DNA from 3 places in the Solwaraspora sp. WMMD406 genome. Region 3 is predicted to be linked to each of the others. Evidence: predicted binding sites of a transcription regulator. Region 3 holds the regulator's gene; each other region holds the start of a gene.
What was found. Region 3 encodes HrcA, which represses chaperone genes, less so after heat shock. Its sites were predicted from a motif close to GGTTNGCACNCTCNNNNNGAGNGTGCNAACC; they were not measured.
Positions count from the first base shown of each region.

Region 1 (4,854 bases), 1.2 Mb from region 3:
CCAGCGCCGAACCGCGTTTGAGGATCTCCAGCCGCGTGACGCCCCGCTCGCGCAGCAGCGCCCGGAGCCGCTTCAACGAAAACGGCAGGACGTCGGTGATCTCCAGACAGCGGCCGTACGGGGTCGGTACCGCGGTGTCGGCGTAGACGTAGGCGATCGAGGCGTCGGCGAGGGCCCCGTCGACCGTCGCGGCGAACGCGGCGACCAGGTGGGCCCGGATCACACTGCCGTCCGGGTCGTACAGGTAGCGGCTCCCGTCCTGCTGGTGGCCGTGCACCGGCCGGACCGGCACCGGTTCCGTACCGTCGCCGGTCAGCTCGACCGCCGCGCGGCCGGTGCGCAACAGGGTGGCCCGGCGAGCGACCTGCGCCAGCGGCCCGCACCACAGCGCGGCCTCGACCAGGTCTCGGTCGACGCTGACCCATTCGGCCTCGGCACCGGCGGGAATCAGGGCGTGGTCGACGCCGGGCGCCACCTTCACCACCGTTCGGGGCACCCGCTCGACCAGCGCCTGGACGAAATCCCACGGCGGGGAGTAGCTCTTCGGGTCGAACGTTCGCCGACCGGTGGCCGAGCGTCGGGCCGGGTCGCAGAAGACCGCGTCGTGGCCGGCGACGTCGACGGTGGTCGCGTCGGCGCAGACGACCGTCACCCGGTCGGCGACTCCGGCGGCCCGCGCGTTGGCCGCCGCCAGCGCGGCGGTGCCGGGGTCGGCGTCCACCGCGTACACGCGGATGCCGGCGCGGGCGGCGGCGAGGGTGTCCGCGCCGAGACCGCAACCGAGGTCGGCGAGGGTGCGCACGCCGGCAGCGCGCAACCTGGCGGCCCGCCGGTTCGCGACCACCGCCCGGGTGGCCTGCTCCAGGCCGGCTCGGGTGAAGAACATCCGGGCGGCGTCGGGTCCGAACTTGCCGACCGCGCGGCGCCGCAGGTCGGCCTGGGTCAACGCGGCGGCGGCGAGGTCCGCGCCGATCCCGGTGGCGCGCAGGGCGGCGGCCGCCGCGAGCGGGTCGGCGCCGGCCGGCCCGGCGGTGATCTCCGCCGCGCTGACCAGGGCGGCTTCGCCGTCCGGGGTACGCAGGGCGGCCAGTTGGTCCGGGTGCACCGCGACATTGTCCACGCTCGGCCATCCGGCTAGCACTCCGTACGGTCGACTGCTAATCTGCGATTAGCACTCTCGGACCGAGGGTGCCAGCCCGCCGGCCCACGCCGGAGGGCGAAACGCCAGGCGGACCGGCACCCGCGACGACGGACCCGCCCGGTGGCATGAGGCAGATTGACGCCGGTTGCTCCGTGTGACCGGCACCAAAACCAGATACCCCAGGAGGGTATGCCCGTGACTACCGCGACCAAGGTTGCGATCAAGCCGCTCGAGGACCGGATCCTGGTCCAGGCGAACGAGGCTGAGACCACCACGGCGTCGGGCATCGTGATCCCCGACACCGCCAAGGAGAAGCCGCAGGAGGGCACCGTCCTCGCTGTCGGCCCGGGCCGCGTCGACGACAAGGGCAACCGGATCCCGGTTGACGTCAACGTCGGCGACACGGTCATCTACTCGAAGTACGGCGGCACCGAGGTCAAGTACGCCGGCGAGGAGTACCTGGTGCTCTCCGCCCGCGACGTCCTCGCCGTCATCGAGAAGTGACCTATTGCCAGTCCTGAACGCCCCGGGGCCCCACACGGGGCCCCGGGGCGTCGACCGTTGGCCGCCGTTCGGCGCACCCGCCGACCGGCCGACGGATAGTGCCTGAAGGGAATGTCATGGCGAAGATCCTGAGTTTCTCGGATGACGCCCGGCACCTCTTGGAGCACGGCGTCAACACGCTCGCGGACACGGTCAAGGTCACCCTCGGCCCGCGCGGGCGCAACGTCGTGCTGGACAAGAAGTTCGGCGCCCCGACGATCACCAACGATGGTGTCACCATCGCCAAGGAGATCGAACTCACCAACCCGTACGAGAACCTCGGTGCGCAGCTGGTCAAGGAGGTGGCGACGAAGACCAACGACGTCGCCGGCGACGGGACCACCACCGCCACCGTGCTCGCCCAGGCGATGGTCCGTGAAGGTCTGCGCAACGTGACCGCCGGGTCCAACCCGACCGGGCTCAAGCGCGGCATCGACGCGGCCGTCGAGAAGGTCTCCGACGCGCTGCTGGACAAGGCGACCGAGGTCGCCGACAGGGCATCGATCGCCCAGGTGGCGACCATCTCCGCGCAGGACGCCACGATCGGCGATCTGATCGCCGATGCGATGGAGCAGGTCGGCCGCGACGGTGTGATCACCGTCGAAGAGGGCTCCACCCTCGCCACCGAACTGGACGTCACCGAGGGTCTGCAGTTCGACAAGGGCTTCATCTCCCCGCACTTCGTCACCGACGCCGAAGCGCAGGAAGCTGTCCTCGAGGACGCGTACATCCTGATCACCACCCAGAAGATCTCCTCGATCGAGGAGCTGCTGCCGCTGCTCGAAAAGGTCGTCCAGGCGAGCAAGCCGCTGCTGATCGTCGCCGAGGACGTCGAAGGCCAGGCACTGTCCACCCTGGTGGTCAACGCCGTCCGCAAGACCGTCAAGATCTGCGCGGTCAAGGCACCAGGCTTCGGCGACCGCCGCAAGGCGATGCTGCAGGACATGGCGATCCTGACCGGCGCCGAGCTGATCGCCCCGGAGCTGGGCTACAAGCTCGACGCGGTCGGCCTCGAATCGCTGGGCAGCGCCCGGCGGATCGTGGTCGACAAGGACACCACCACGGTCGTCGACGGCGGTGGCCGCGACGCCGAGGTCGCCGACCGGGTCGGCCAGATCCGCAAGGAGATCGAGGCGTCCGACTCGGACTGGGACCGGGAGAAGCTCGCCGAACGGCTGGCCAAGCTCTCCGGCGGTATCGCGGTGATCAAGGCCGGGGCCGCCACCGAGGTCGAGATGAAGGAGCGCAAGCACCGCATCGAAGACGCCATCTCGGCGACCAAGGCGGCGGTCGAGGAAGGCACCGTCCCCGGTGGCGGCGCCGCCCTCAGCCAGATCGCCGCGGTACTCGACGACGACCTGGGCTTCACCGGCGACGAAAAGGTCGGCGTGTCGATCGTGCGCAAGGCGCTGCACGAGCCGCTGCGGTGGATCGCGCAGAACGCCGGACAGGACGGCTACGTCGTGGTCGGCAAGGTCCGTGAGGCGGACTGGGGCTTCGGCCTCAACGCCGCCACCGACACCTACGTCGACCTGGCGGCCGCCGGCATCGTCGACCCGGTCAAGGTGACCCGCAACGCGGTCATCAACGCCGCGTCGATCGCCGGACTGCTGCTCACCACGGAAAGCCTCGTGGTGGAGAAGCCGGAGAAGCCGCAACCGGCCGCCGGCGGACACGGACACGGACACGACCACGGGCACGGGCACCAGCACGGCCCCGGGTTCTGACCCGCACCTGCTCCATCCGCTCCACCCGCTTCACCTGTTCCACCTGAATCCGCGTGATCAGGTCATCTGGGCGGCCCGCCGCCCGGTCCTGATCACGCGGATTCACGCGTCTCGTCGACCCACCTGATCCGACGTATCGTCGGGCGATGACGCAGCAGGCGACATCGCCGATCCGCCAGCCATCCGTCAGCCGTACGCCGGGGTGGCTCGCCGCCCTCGCCGGGGTGGCCGCCGCAGCCGTCGCGCTCGGGATCGCCGAGGTGATCGCGGTCTTCACCGGTGCCCGGTCCGCACCGCTGGTCGCGGTCGGCGGGGTCGTCGTCGACACCGTTCCCGAGCCGCTCAAACAGTTCGCCATCGCCCTGTTCGGGGTGCACGACAAGACCGCGCTGCTGATCGGCACCGCCGTACTGCTGGCGGGATTCGCCGCCGTCATCGGCGTGGCGGCGGCCCGACGGCCGATCGTCGGCGACCTCGGCATCGCCGTGTTCGGTCTGATCGGCGCAGTCGCGGCCGTGACAAGGCCGCAGTTGGGCGTGGCGGCGGTGCTACCGGCGCTGCTCGGCTCGCTTGCCGCGGCGATGCTGCTCCGTGCGCTGGTGACAGGTCCGCTGCGGCCCACCGGCGCGGCCGAGCCGGTTTCGCCGGCCGCAGCAGACCCGGTGACCATGCCCGGGGTCGGGGCGGCCGACCGGCGGCGGTTTCTGTCCGCCGTCGGGGTCAGCGTCGGCGCCGCCGCGCTGGCCGGTGCCAGTGGGCGCTGGGCGGCGCAACGCCGTAGCGTGGTCACCGCCCGCGCCGCCGTCATGCTGCCGGCCGCCACCGACGTCGCCGTACCCCTGCCGTCCGGTGTGGACCCACAGGTGCCGGGTCTGAGTCGGTACGTCACCGCCAACAGCGACTTCTACCGGATCGACACCGCGTTGGTGGTGCCCCGGATCGACCCGGATCAGTGGCAACTGCGGATCCACGGCCGGGTGGCCACCGAGATCACCGTCAGCTACGCCGACCTGCTCGGGATGGATCTGGTCGAGCGGTACGTCACCCTGGCCTGCGTGTCGAACGAGGTCGGCGGGGACCTGATCGGCAACGCCCGCTGGCTCGGCGTACCGGTGCGGGAACTGCTCACCGCCGCCGGCCCGCTGCCCGGCGCCGACCAGGTGGTCGGCCGGTCGGCCGACGGCTGGACCTGCGGTACGCCGACCGAGGCGCTGCTCGACGGGCGCGACGCGCTGCTCGCGGTCGGGATGAACGGCGAACCGCTGCCGGTCGAGCACGGGTTCCCGGTCCGCATGGTGATGCCCGGCCTGTACGGCTACGTGTCGGCCTGCAAGTGGATCACCGAGCTGGAGCTGACCAGCTTTGCCGACTTCGACGCCTACTGGGTGCCGCGTGGCTGGTCGGCGCAGGGGCCGATCAAGACCCAGTCGCGGATCGACACGC
Region 1 is NZ_JARUBF010000001.1:1,415,833-1,420,686, forward strand. It holds gene O7632_RS06430 (class I SAM-dependent methyltransferase) at 1-1,105, opposite strand, end outside; gene groES (co-chaperone GroES) at 1,331-1,645, shown strand; gene groL (chaperonin GroEL) at 1,762-3,411, shown strand; gene O7632_RS06445 (molybdopterin-dependent oxidoreductase) at 3,558-4,854, shown strand, end outside.
Region 1: a site for HrcA is predicted at 1,167-1,197, ahead of groES (co-chaperone GroES). Genes of this name have one in related genera too.

Region 2 (4,854 bases), 4.0 Mb from region 3:
AAGGCTGCGACCTCGACTCGCTGCGCCCGGCGGCCGAGGCGCTGGCCGCCGCCGGGCTGATGATGGTCGCCGCCGCCGGCAACACCGGGCCGTTCTGTGACTCGATCGACGATCCACCGGCCCCGTACGCCGACGTGTTGACCGTCGGCGCGGTCGACAGTGACCGCGAGGTCACCGATTTCTCCAGCCGAGGGCCGGCACCGGACGGCGAGCCCAAGCCGGATCTGGTGGCGCCGGGTGCCGGGGTGTTGTCGGCGATGCCGGGTGGCGGCTACGCGGCCCTGGACGGGACGTCGATGGCGGCCCCGCACGTGGCCGGCGTGGTGGCGTTGATGTGGTCGGCGAACCCGGCGTTGATCGGCGACGTGGATCAGACCACCGAGATCCTGCGCGACACCGCCGGTGCGGCGACGCCGGGCGGGGTCGACACCTGCGGGGATCCGGCGAACCTGACCGGTGCCGGCCTGGTCGACGCGTACGCCGCGGTGCGGGCGGCGCGGGCCGCCGGTTAGGGTCGGCGGTCGTGGAGCAGGAGTTCTCGATCGAGGAACTGTCCGAGCGGCACCGGCCGGCCGTCGTGGCGCTCTGCCGCGCCGCGCTCGACCTGTCGGAGGACGCAGCCGAGGGTGAGCAGATAGTCACCAGACTGCACGGGCCGGTCGTCCCCGATCATCCGTCGGGGGTGGGACCACGGCAGACGATCGGTCTGGTCGCGGTGGTCGACCAGGCGGTACGGGGAGTGGTGCTGGGCTCGGTGGCGCACCGGGACCCGTCGGTCGGTCACGTGGACCTGATCGCGGTGGATCCCGGTTGGCGTCGGCAGGGTCTGGGGCGGGCGTTGCTCGGCCGGGCGGAAAGCGTGCTGGCGGCCCGGGGCGCCGGTGAGGTGCTGTTGGCCGGTAATCCGCCGTACTACGCCTGGCCGGGGGTGGACGTGCGCTACACGCCGGCGGTCTGCCTGGCGATCGCGCTCGGCTACCAGCAGGACCGGACCGCGTGGAACATGACGGCCGACCTGGCGTCGGCGGGGTCCCCGGCGTTGCGGGACACCGACGACGCGCAGCGCCGCCTCGCCCAAGCCGGGATCACCGTACGGCGAGCCGACTGCGACGACGTCGCGGCGCTGGTCGCGTTCACCCAGGCGACGTTCGGCGACGCGTGGGCGGGCGAGGTGGCGCAGTCGGTGGGCCGGCCCGGCGCCGGCTGCCATCTGGCGGTCCGTACCGACGATCCGAGTGAGGTGCTGGGCTTCGCCGCGTACGGGTCGTCGCGGCCGAGCTGGTTCGGTCCGATGGGTACGGCCCCGACCGCGCAGGGGCTCGGCATCGGCGCGATCCTGTTGCGGCGCTGCCTGCGGGACCTGGCGGAGGCCGGCCATCAGCGGGTCGAGATCGGTTGGGTGGGCCCGGTGCCGTTCTACGCCTCGGCGGCGGGTGCCCGCATCGAGCGGGTCTTCTTCCTGTACCGCAAGCAGCTCTGACCGGCCTTTCGACACGCCGCAGGGGCGGTCACCGGCGAGCCGGTGACCGCCCCTGCGGTCCGTGCTTGTGTTACGCGTCGCGTGTGTCGCGCGTCGCGAACGATCGAGCTGGACTCAGAAGTCCATCTCGCCGCCGCCGGGCGCGCCGGCCGGGGCCGGGTTCTTCTCCGGCTTGTCCGCCACCACGGCCTCGGTGGTCAGGAACAGCGCCGCGATCGACGACGCGTTCTGCAGCGCCGACCGGGTCACCTTGGCCGGGTCGATGATGCCGGCCTTGAGCAGGTCGACGTACTCGCCGTTGGCGGCGTTGAGGCCGTGGCCCGGGTCCAGGTTGCGGACCTTCTCCACGACGACGCCACCTTCGAGGCCGGCGTTGACGGCGATCTGCCGCAGCGGGGCGTCCAGCGCGATCTTGACGATCTGGGCACCGGTGGCCTCGTCGCCGACCAGGTCGAGCTTGTCGAAGGCGGTCTTGCCGGCCTGCACCAGGGCGACGCCACCACCGGGGACGATGCCCTCTTCGACGGCGGCCTTCGCGTTGCGGACCGCGTCCTCGATGCGGTGCTTGCGCTCCTTGAGCTCGACCTCGGTGGCCGCGCCGACCTTGATCACCGCGACGCCACCGGCCAGCTTGGCCAGCCGCTCCTGCAGCTTCTCGCGGTCGTAGTCGGAGTCGCTCTTCTCGATCTCGGCCCGGATCTGGTTGACCCGGCCCTGGATCTGCTCGGCGTCACCGGCACCGTCGACGACCGTGGTCTCGTCCTTGGTGACCTGGACCTTGCGGGCCCGGCCCAGCATGTCGATGGTCACCGCGTCGAGCTTCAGGCCGAGTTCCTCGCTGACGACCTGGCCGCCGGTGAGGATCGAGATGTCGGTCAGCATCGCCTTGCGGCGGTCACCGAAGCCGGGGGCCTTGACGGCAACCGACTTGAAGGTGCCGCGCACCTTGTTGACGATCAGGGTGGCCAGCGCCTCGCCCTCGACGTCCTCGGCGATGATCAGCAGCGGCTTGCCCGACTGCATGATCTTTTCCAGGATCGGGAGCAGGTCCTTGACCGACGAGATCTTGCTGTTGACGATCAGGATGTAGGGGTCGTCGAGGACGGCCTCCATCCGCTCCGGGTCGGTCCAGAAGTAAGGCGAGATGTAGCCCTTGTCGAAGCGCATGCCCTCGGTGAGCTCGAGCTCCAGGCCGAAGGTGTTGCTCTCCTCGACGGTGATGACGCCTTCCTTGCCGACCTTGTCCATCGCATCGGCGATGATCTCGCCGACGTTGGAGTCACCGGCGGAGATCGACGCGGTGGACGCGATCTGCTCCTTGGTCTCCACGTCCTTGGCGAGCTTGCTGAGTTCCTCCGCGACGCTCGACACGGCGGCCTCGATGCCCCGCTTCAGGGCCATCGGGTTCGCGCCGGCCGCGACGTTGCGCAGGCCCTCGCGGACCAGCGCCTGGGCCAGGACGGTCGCCGTCGTCGTGCCGTCACCGGCCACGTCGTCGGTCTTCTTGGCGACCTCCTTGACCAGCTCAGCGCCGATCTTCTCGTACGGGTCCTCGAGCTCGATCTCCTTGGCGATGCTCACACCATCGTTGGTGATGGTGGGGGCACCCCACTTCTTTTCGAGCACGACGTTGCGGCCCTTGGGGCCGAGCGTCACCTTGACGGCGTCGGCGAGGGTGTTCATGCCCCGCTCAAGGCCGCGGCGCGCCTCTTCGTCGAACGCGATCATCTTGGCCATACGGCGTTGTCCTCCTGGACGCTCGCGGCACCGGAGCCGGTCGGCTCCGCTATACCGCCTGCTTACGCACCTTCGGACGTCACTACCTGGCGACAGTGACGTCCGCCGGCCGGGCCGGATAGCCCGCGACGACCGGCCATCTCCGCAGTCTCCTCGGGGAGGAGACGACGGCGGTGGCCCCACCGCCCCGACCATTGGCACTCCCGGTTGGCGAGTGCCAATCCTTGTTTAGCACTCTCCCCTGTCGAGTGCAAGCGAACAGGAGCTTGCCCACCCGGGACAAATCGGGCGTACGGCCGGCGGCGGCCGAGACCTCGGTCGTCGGCTGCCCGCCGGGGCCAAGGACGACGGCCCGCCGAGGTCGAGGAGGACGACGCGCCGGGACCAAAGACGATGAAAGGCGCCGGTTCGACGAGAACCGACGCCTTGGGTGGTAGATGTGTCCGGTCCGGCGGCTGGGGGCCGACTACCGGCGGCTAGGCAATGAGTCGGACCCTTTCCGCCTGCGGGCCCTTCTGCCCTTGGGCGATCTCGAACTCGACGCGCTGTCCGTCATCGAGCGCCTTGTAGCCGTCCATCTCGATCGCGGAGAAGTGGACGAAGACGTCCTGCCCTCCGTCGACCGCGATGAAACCGTAGCCCTTCTCGCTGTTGAACCACTTCACGGTGCCCTGCGCCACGGTGCACTTCCTCACTTCTGTCGTGCTGGGCCTGAGCCGACCCCCGCCAGGCGCGTTCGCCTGACGGAGCCGCCGATCGGCGACCCGTTTCCGGTCCCCGAATGCGGTAGCCGAAATCGCACGCTACACGAGGTCCGAGCCCGCCGCACTATCCCAAAAGGGGACAATAAGCACTGCTCAAGTCTCATCCGAGCCCCGTCTCGTTGACCACGTGTGTCCCGTACACCGCAGAACGTGAGGTCTGGACGCCATCGTTCCCCCAGCGGACGGGCCGTCCGGCACCCGGCCAGACCCAGACCACGCCATGACCACGGTCGATCACGACAGCGCCATCCCGCGTTCGCCGCCATCGGACTGCTCGTCGTACTCCTGGCGAGCGGCACCGGACTGCACAATGACGCCGGAAAACCGCGCCCGCGCCAGGCCGGCTGGACCGTATCCGACGACGACCAACGCACCGTGCTCCTGCGGGAAGGCCATGTCGTGATGCCGACCGACGGATTCTTTTCGTGGGCCGCGCTCAATCGGCGTACCGGCCGGATGACCGGATCACCCAACATCGGCGCGCAGAGCGACACCATGTCGTTGATCAAAGCGTGGCTCGCCGCAGACGACCTCCGCCGCGCCGACGAGCAGGGTCAGCTTCCCCGGGCACCGCACCTGGCCGCGCTCTCCGCGATGCTGCGGGACAGCGACAACCCGGCGGCCGACGCCACCTACGCCCGGGTCGGGCGACGCTCCTCCATCGAACGGATGGTCCGCGTCTGCGGCCTGACCGACAGCGCGCCCGTACTCGACCGGTGGAGCAACACGGTCGTCTCGGCCAGGGACCTGGTCCGCCTCGGCCGCTGCCTCGCCGACGGCCGGGCCGCCGGCCCGCAGTGGACGGCGTGGCTGCTGGCCGAGATGCGCGCCGTACGCGGTGAAGGCGACTTCGGGCCACGGGACGCGCTGACC
Region 2 is NZ_JARUBF010000001.1:6,669,511-6,674,364, forward strand. It holds gene O7632_RS29905 (S8 family serine peptidase) at 1-512, shown strand, start outside; gene O7632_RS29910 (GNAT family N-acetyltransferase) at 524-1,480, shown strand; gene groL (chaperonin GroEL) at 1,595-3,217, opposite strand; gene O7632_RS29920 (cold-shock protein) at 3,694-3,897, opposite strand; gene O7632_RS29925 (hypothetical protein) at 4,216-4,377, opposite strand; gene O7632_RS29930 (serine hydrolase) at 4,384-4,854, shown strand, end outside.
Region 2: a site for HrcA is predicted at 3,410-3,440, ahead of groL (chaperonin GroEL). Genes of this name have one in related genera too.

Region 3 (4,854 bases):
CTGCTTGGCCGCTTCCCGGGCGGTACTCACCCACCGCTGCCGGGCCCGCGCACCCCGTTCGTCGCGCCAGCGAGTGACCGACCGGGCCGCCGCCCAGGGCACGACTTCGTCGACTCCGACCTCGGTCATCGCCTGCACCGCCAACTCGCCCCGGTCGCCCTTGGCGATGCCTTGGACGACCGCCAGGGCCGGGTCGGCCGGTGCGACGTACCGGCGGTCGACGATCCGCAGGTCCAGGCTGCGCCGACCGGCGGCCTCGACCACCGCCAGCGCCGTGGCACCCCGACCGTCGGCCAGCAGGAGCTCCTCGCCGGCGCGCAGCCGCACGACGGCGGCGGCGTGATGGCCCTCCGAGCCGTCGAGGGTGTACGCCGAGTCGGTCGGCACCCGCTCGACCAGGAACAGCGGTGCGCTCACGACGGGCGGGTGGTCGACCGACTGGTGATCAAGGATCAGCCGTGGCCGTTGAACGCGTCGCGCATCCGGGAAAAGAAGCCGCCCTGCTTGCTCAGCTCGGCGACCTCCTCGCCCCGGGTCTTGGCGAAGTCCCGCAGGATCCGTTCCTGGTCGGCGTCGAGCTTGGTCGGGGTGCGGACGTCGAGGTGCACGTAGAGGTCACCACGACCGGTGCCGCGCAGGTGTGGCACTCCCCGGCCGCGCAGCCGCAGCGTGGCGCCCGGCTGGGTGCCCGGCTTGACGTCGAGCGGCTCGTCGCTGTCCAGGGTGCGGATGGTCAGCCGGGTACCCAGGGCGGCGGCGGTCATCGGTACGGTGACCCGACAGTGCAGATCGTCGCCCTTGCGGGAGTAGACGTCGTGCGGCCGCTCGTGAATCTCCACGTAGAGATCCCCGGCGGTGCCGCCCCCGGGGCCGACCTCCCCCTGCTGGGCCAGTCGGATCCGCATGCCGTCCTCCACCCCGGCGGGGATCTTGACGGTCAGCGAACGCCGGGTCCGGACCCGGCCGTCCCCGGCGCAGGTCGGACAGGGGTGCGGGATGACCGTGCCGTAGCCCTGGCAGGCGACGCAGGGCCGGGAGGAGACGACCTGGCCGAGGAAGGTCCGCTGCACGGACTGCACCTCGCCCCGGCCACCACACGCCTCGCAGGTGGCCAGATGGGTGCCGGTGGCGGTGCCCGCGCCGGAGCAGGTGGTGCAGATCACCGCCGTGTCGACCGTGATCGGCGCCTCGACCCCGAAGGCGGTCTCGGACAGGTCGAGCTCCAGGCGCAGGATCGCGTCGGCGCCGGGGCGGGTACGCGACCGGGGCCCACGGGATCCGGCGGCCGCTCCGAAGAAGGCATCCATGATGTCCTGGAAGCCGACGAAGGGTCCGGCACCGCCGGGGCCACCGCCAGGGCCGCCACCGGGGGCGAGCGGGTCACCGCCGAGGTCGACGATCTGCCGCTTCTGGTCGTCGGAGAGCACCTCGTACGCGGCGTTGATGTCCTTGAACTTGTCAGCCGCCGCCGGGTCCGGGTTGACGTCCGGATGGTATTGCCGGGCCAGCTTGCGGTAGGCCCGCTTGATGTCATCAGCGGAGGCGTCCCGGCTCACGCCGAGAATGCCGTAGTAGTCCTTGGCCACTGCGTCTGGTGTCCTCATGTGTCAGTCTCGCGTGTGCAGTTCGCCGGGTCAGGAATGCTGCCCGTCGGTCAGTTCTGCGCCAGCAGATCGCCGACGTAGCGTGCCACGGCGCGAACCGTGGCGATGGTTCCGGGGTAGTCCATCCGGGTCGGCCCGAGTACGCCGAGACCACCGACGATGGTGGCACCCGGTCCGTATCCGGTGCTGACCACCGAGGCGGCCCGCAGGTTGTCGATCTCGTTCTCGTCACCGATGCGTACCCGAAGCGTGCTCGGCTCCACCTCACCGATCAGCTTGAGCAAAACGACCTCCTCCTCCAACGCCTCAAGTATGGGACGCAGCGAGCCCTGGAAGTCGAGTAGTCCTCCCCTGGTCAGATTAGCGGTTCCGGCCAACGCGATGCGTTCCTCGTGCCGCTCGACCAGCGTTTCCAGCAGGACCGTGGACAGCGTGGTCATCGCCGGTCGCAGCGTGGACGGCGCTTCGTCGACGAGCGCCTGCACCAACGGCGGGGTGTCGGAGAGCCGACAGCCACCGAGTTTCTCGTTGGCCAGCCGGCGCAGGTCGGTCACGTCGTCGGCCGAGATCGGCGCGGGCAGCTCGACGAGCCGTTGCTCGACCCGTCCGGTGTCCACGATCAGGACGACCATCAGCCGGGTGGTGGAGATCGGCACCAACTCCAGGTGCCGCAGGGCCGACCGGGAGAGGCTGGGGTACTGCACGACGGCGACCTGGCGGGTGAGCTGTGCCAGCAACCGGACCGTACGGTGCACCACGTCGTCGAGATCCACCGCGCCGGCGAGGAACCGCTCGATCGCCCGGCGCTCGGCGGGGCTCAGTGGCTTGACCCGGGAGAGCCGGTCGACGAAAAGTCGATAGCCACGATCCGTCGGCACCCGTCCGGCGCTGGTGTGCGGCTGGCGGATGTAGCCTTCTTCCTCCAGCACCGCCATGTCGTTGCGGACCGTGGCCGGCGAGACACCAAGCTGGTGGCGCTCCACCAGGGCCTTGCTGCCGACCGGCTCCTGGGTGGCGACGTAGTCCTCGACGATCGCCCGGAGCACGTCGAGCTTACGGTCGTCGAGTCCCATCTCTCACCTCCTCCAGGGCGGCGGCCGTCGTGGCCGCGGTCAGCCGATGTCCGCTTCGACCCGCCGCTTCGACCCGCCGATTCGACGCACTGGTTCGTCGCACTGGTTCGTCACACTGGCACTCGGCAATAGTGAGTGCCAGCATACTTCGCCCGGCAGCGGTAGGCGACGGCCGGTTTTCGGGCTGAACCCGACGGTTCTCGCCCCGCGCCACGAATCAGGTGACAGGGCGCAGGCGGCCCGTTACCCGGACGACAGGTACGGGCCCATTGGCGGCTCTGCCCGCCCTACGGACCTACGGCCTGGGAAAATCGTCGGCGGGGCTAGCTGGCGCGGCTTGATCCGTCCCCCTACCGTGACGGCATGACTGAACCACCTCGCCCACCAGGAGAAGGCGGCTTCGGCGGCACGCCGGACCCGACTTCTCCGCCCCCACCCCCAGCGTCCTACTCGATGCCGGGCGAGGCCTCCTCTCCCGGATACAACCCGCCGCCCAGCGGCGAGAGCTACCCGCCGCCCGGCTACCCACCGCAGGACGGGGGCTATCCGCCAGCTGGCGGCGGCTACCCGCCACCGGCGGGCGGTCCGGGTTACGGAGGTCCGCCCCCACCCGGCTACGCCAACAACGACGAGAAGACGTGGGCGCTGATCGCCCACTTCGGTGGCGCGCTCGGCGCGTTCATCAGCTTCGGACCCCTCGGCTTCGTCGGCCCGCTCATCGCCTACCTGGCGAAGGGCCAGCAGTCGCCGACGGTCCGCGCGCACGCGCTCGCCGCGCTCAACTTCCAGATCCTCTGGTCGGCGATCGCGTTCGTGCTGCTCTTCGTCAGTTGGTGCCTGCTGTTCATCCCGAGTCTGGTGGTCTTCGCCATCCAGATCGTCTTCGGCATCATCGCCGGTATGAAGGCGAACGACGGGATCGTCTACAAGTACCCGATGTCCGCCAACTTCATCAAGTGACGGCAAGCGTCATCACGTGACGGTCTGATGCCCCGGAGCCGGGCGGCTCCGGGGCATCAGACCGTGCAGGCGGGGCATCAGACCGTGCGGACCGACGAAGACGACGCTGGCGATGCCGTCCGGACGCGGCGCGGTCACGGCAGCAGATCACGCAGGACCGCGTCGGCCAGCAGCCGCCCGCGCAGCGTGAGCACCGCGCGTCCGGACCGATGCGCGGACCCGTCGAGCAGTCCGGTTCCGACCGCCCGCGCGGCGGCGTCCCGGCCCGCCGGTTCCAGCCGGTCCAGCGGCACGCCGGTGGCGAGCCGGATCGCCAGCATCACCTCTTCGACCCGCTGGTCCGCGCGACTCAGCAGTTCACGTCCCTGACCCGGCGAGCGCCCGTCAGCCAACCGGGCGGCGTATGTGGTGGGGTGTTTGACGTTCCACCAGCGAACCCCGCCGACGTGGCTGTGCGCCCCCGGACCCAGGCCCCACCAGTCGCCACCGGTCCAGTAGAGCAGGTTGTGCCGGCACCGTCCGGCCGGCGACCGCGCCCAGTTCGACACCTCGTACCAGGTGAAGCCGGCGGCGTCGAGGGCCGCCTCGGCGGCGAGATAGCGGTCGGCGGCCAGATCGTCGTCGGGCCGCGCGACGTCGCCCCGACGGACCCGCGCCGCGAGCCGGGTGCCCTCCTCCACGATCAGGGCGTACGCGCTGACGTGGTCCACCCCCGAACCGATCACGGCGGCCAACGACGCGGCGAAGTCGTCCGCCGTCTCCCCCGGCGTCCCGTAGATGAGATCCAGGTTGACGTGCGCGAAGCCGGCGTCCCGGGCTTCGCGGGCCGCCGCCAGGGCGCGGCCGGGAGCGTGCCGGCGCTCCAGCACGTCGAGTACGGCCGGTGCCACCGACTGCATGCCGAGCGAGATCCGGGTGAAGCCCGCCTGGCGCAGGGCCCGCAACGATCGCGGGTCGACCGATTCCGGGTTGGCCTCGGTCGTGATCTCGGCGTCGTCGGCCAGACCCCAGGTGGCGTCGACGGCGGCGATCAGCCGGGCGAGGTCGTCGGCCGGCAGCAGGCTCGGCGTACCGCCGCCGACGAACACCGTGTCCACCCGCCGGGGAGAACCGTCGGCCAGGACCTTCGCGGCGAGGTCGAGTTCGGCGAGTACGGCTTCGACGTACTGGCCGGTCGGAGCGGTGCCGCCCAACTCCGCCGGTGTGTAGGTGTTGAA
Region 3 is NZ_JARUBF010000001.1:2,656,368-2,661,221, reverse strand. It holds gene O7632_RS12130 (16S rRNA (uracil(1498)-N(3))-methyltransferase) at 1-417, opposite strand, end outside; gene dnaJ (molecular chaperone DnaJ) at 453-1,586, opposite strand; gene hrcA (heat-inducible transcriptional repressor HrcA) at 1,655-2,677, opposite strand; gene O7632_RS12115 (DUF4870 domain-containing protein) at 3,041-3,637, shown strand; gene hemW (radical SAM family heme chaperone HemW) at 3,772-4,854, opposite strand, start outside.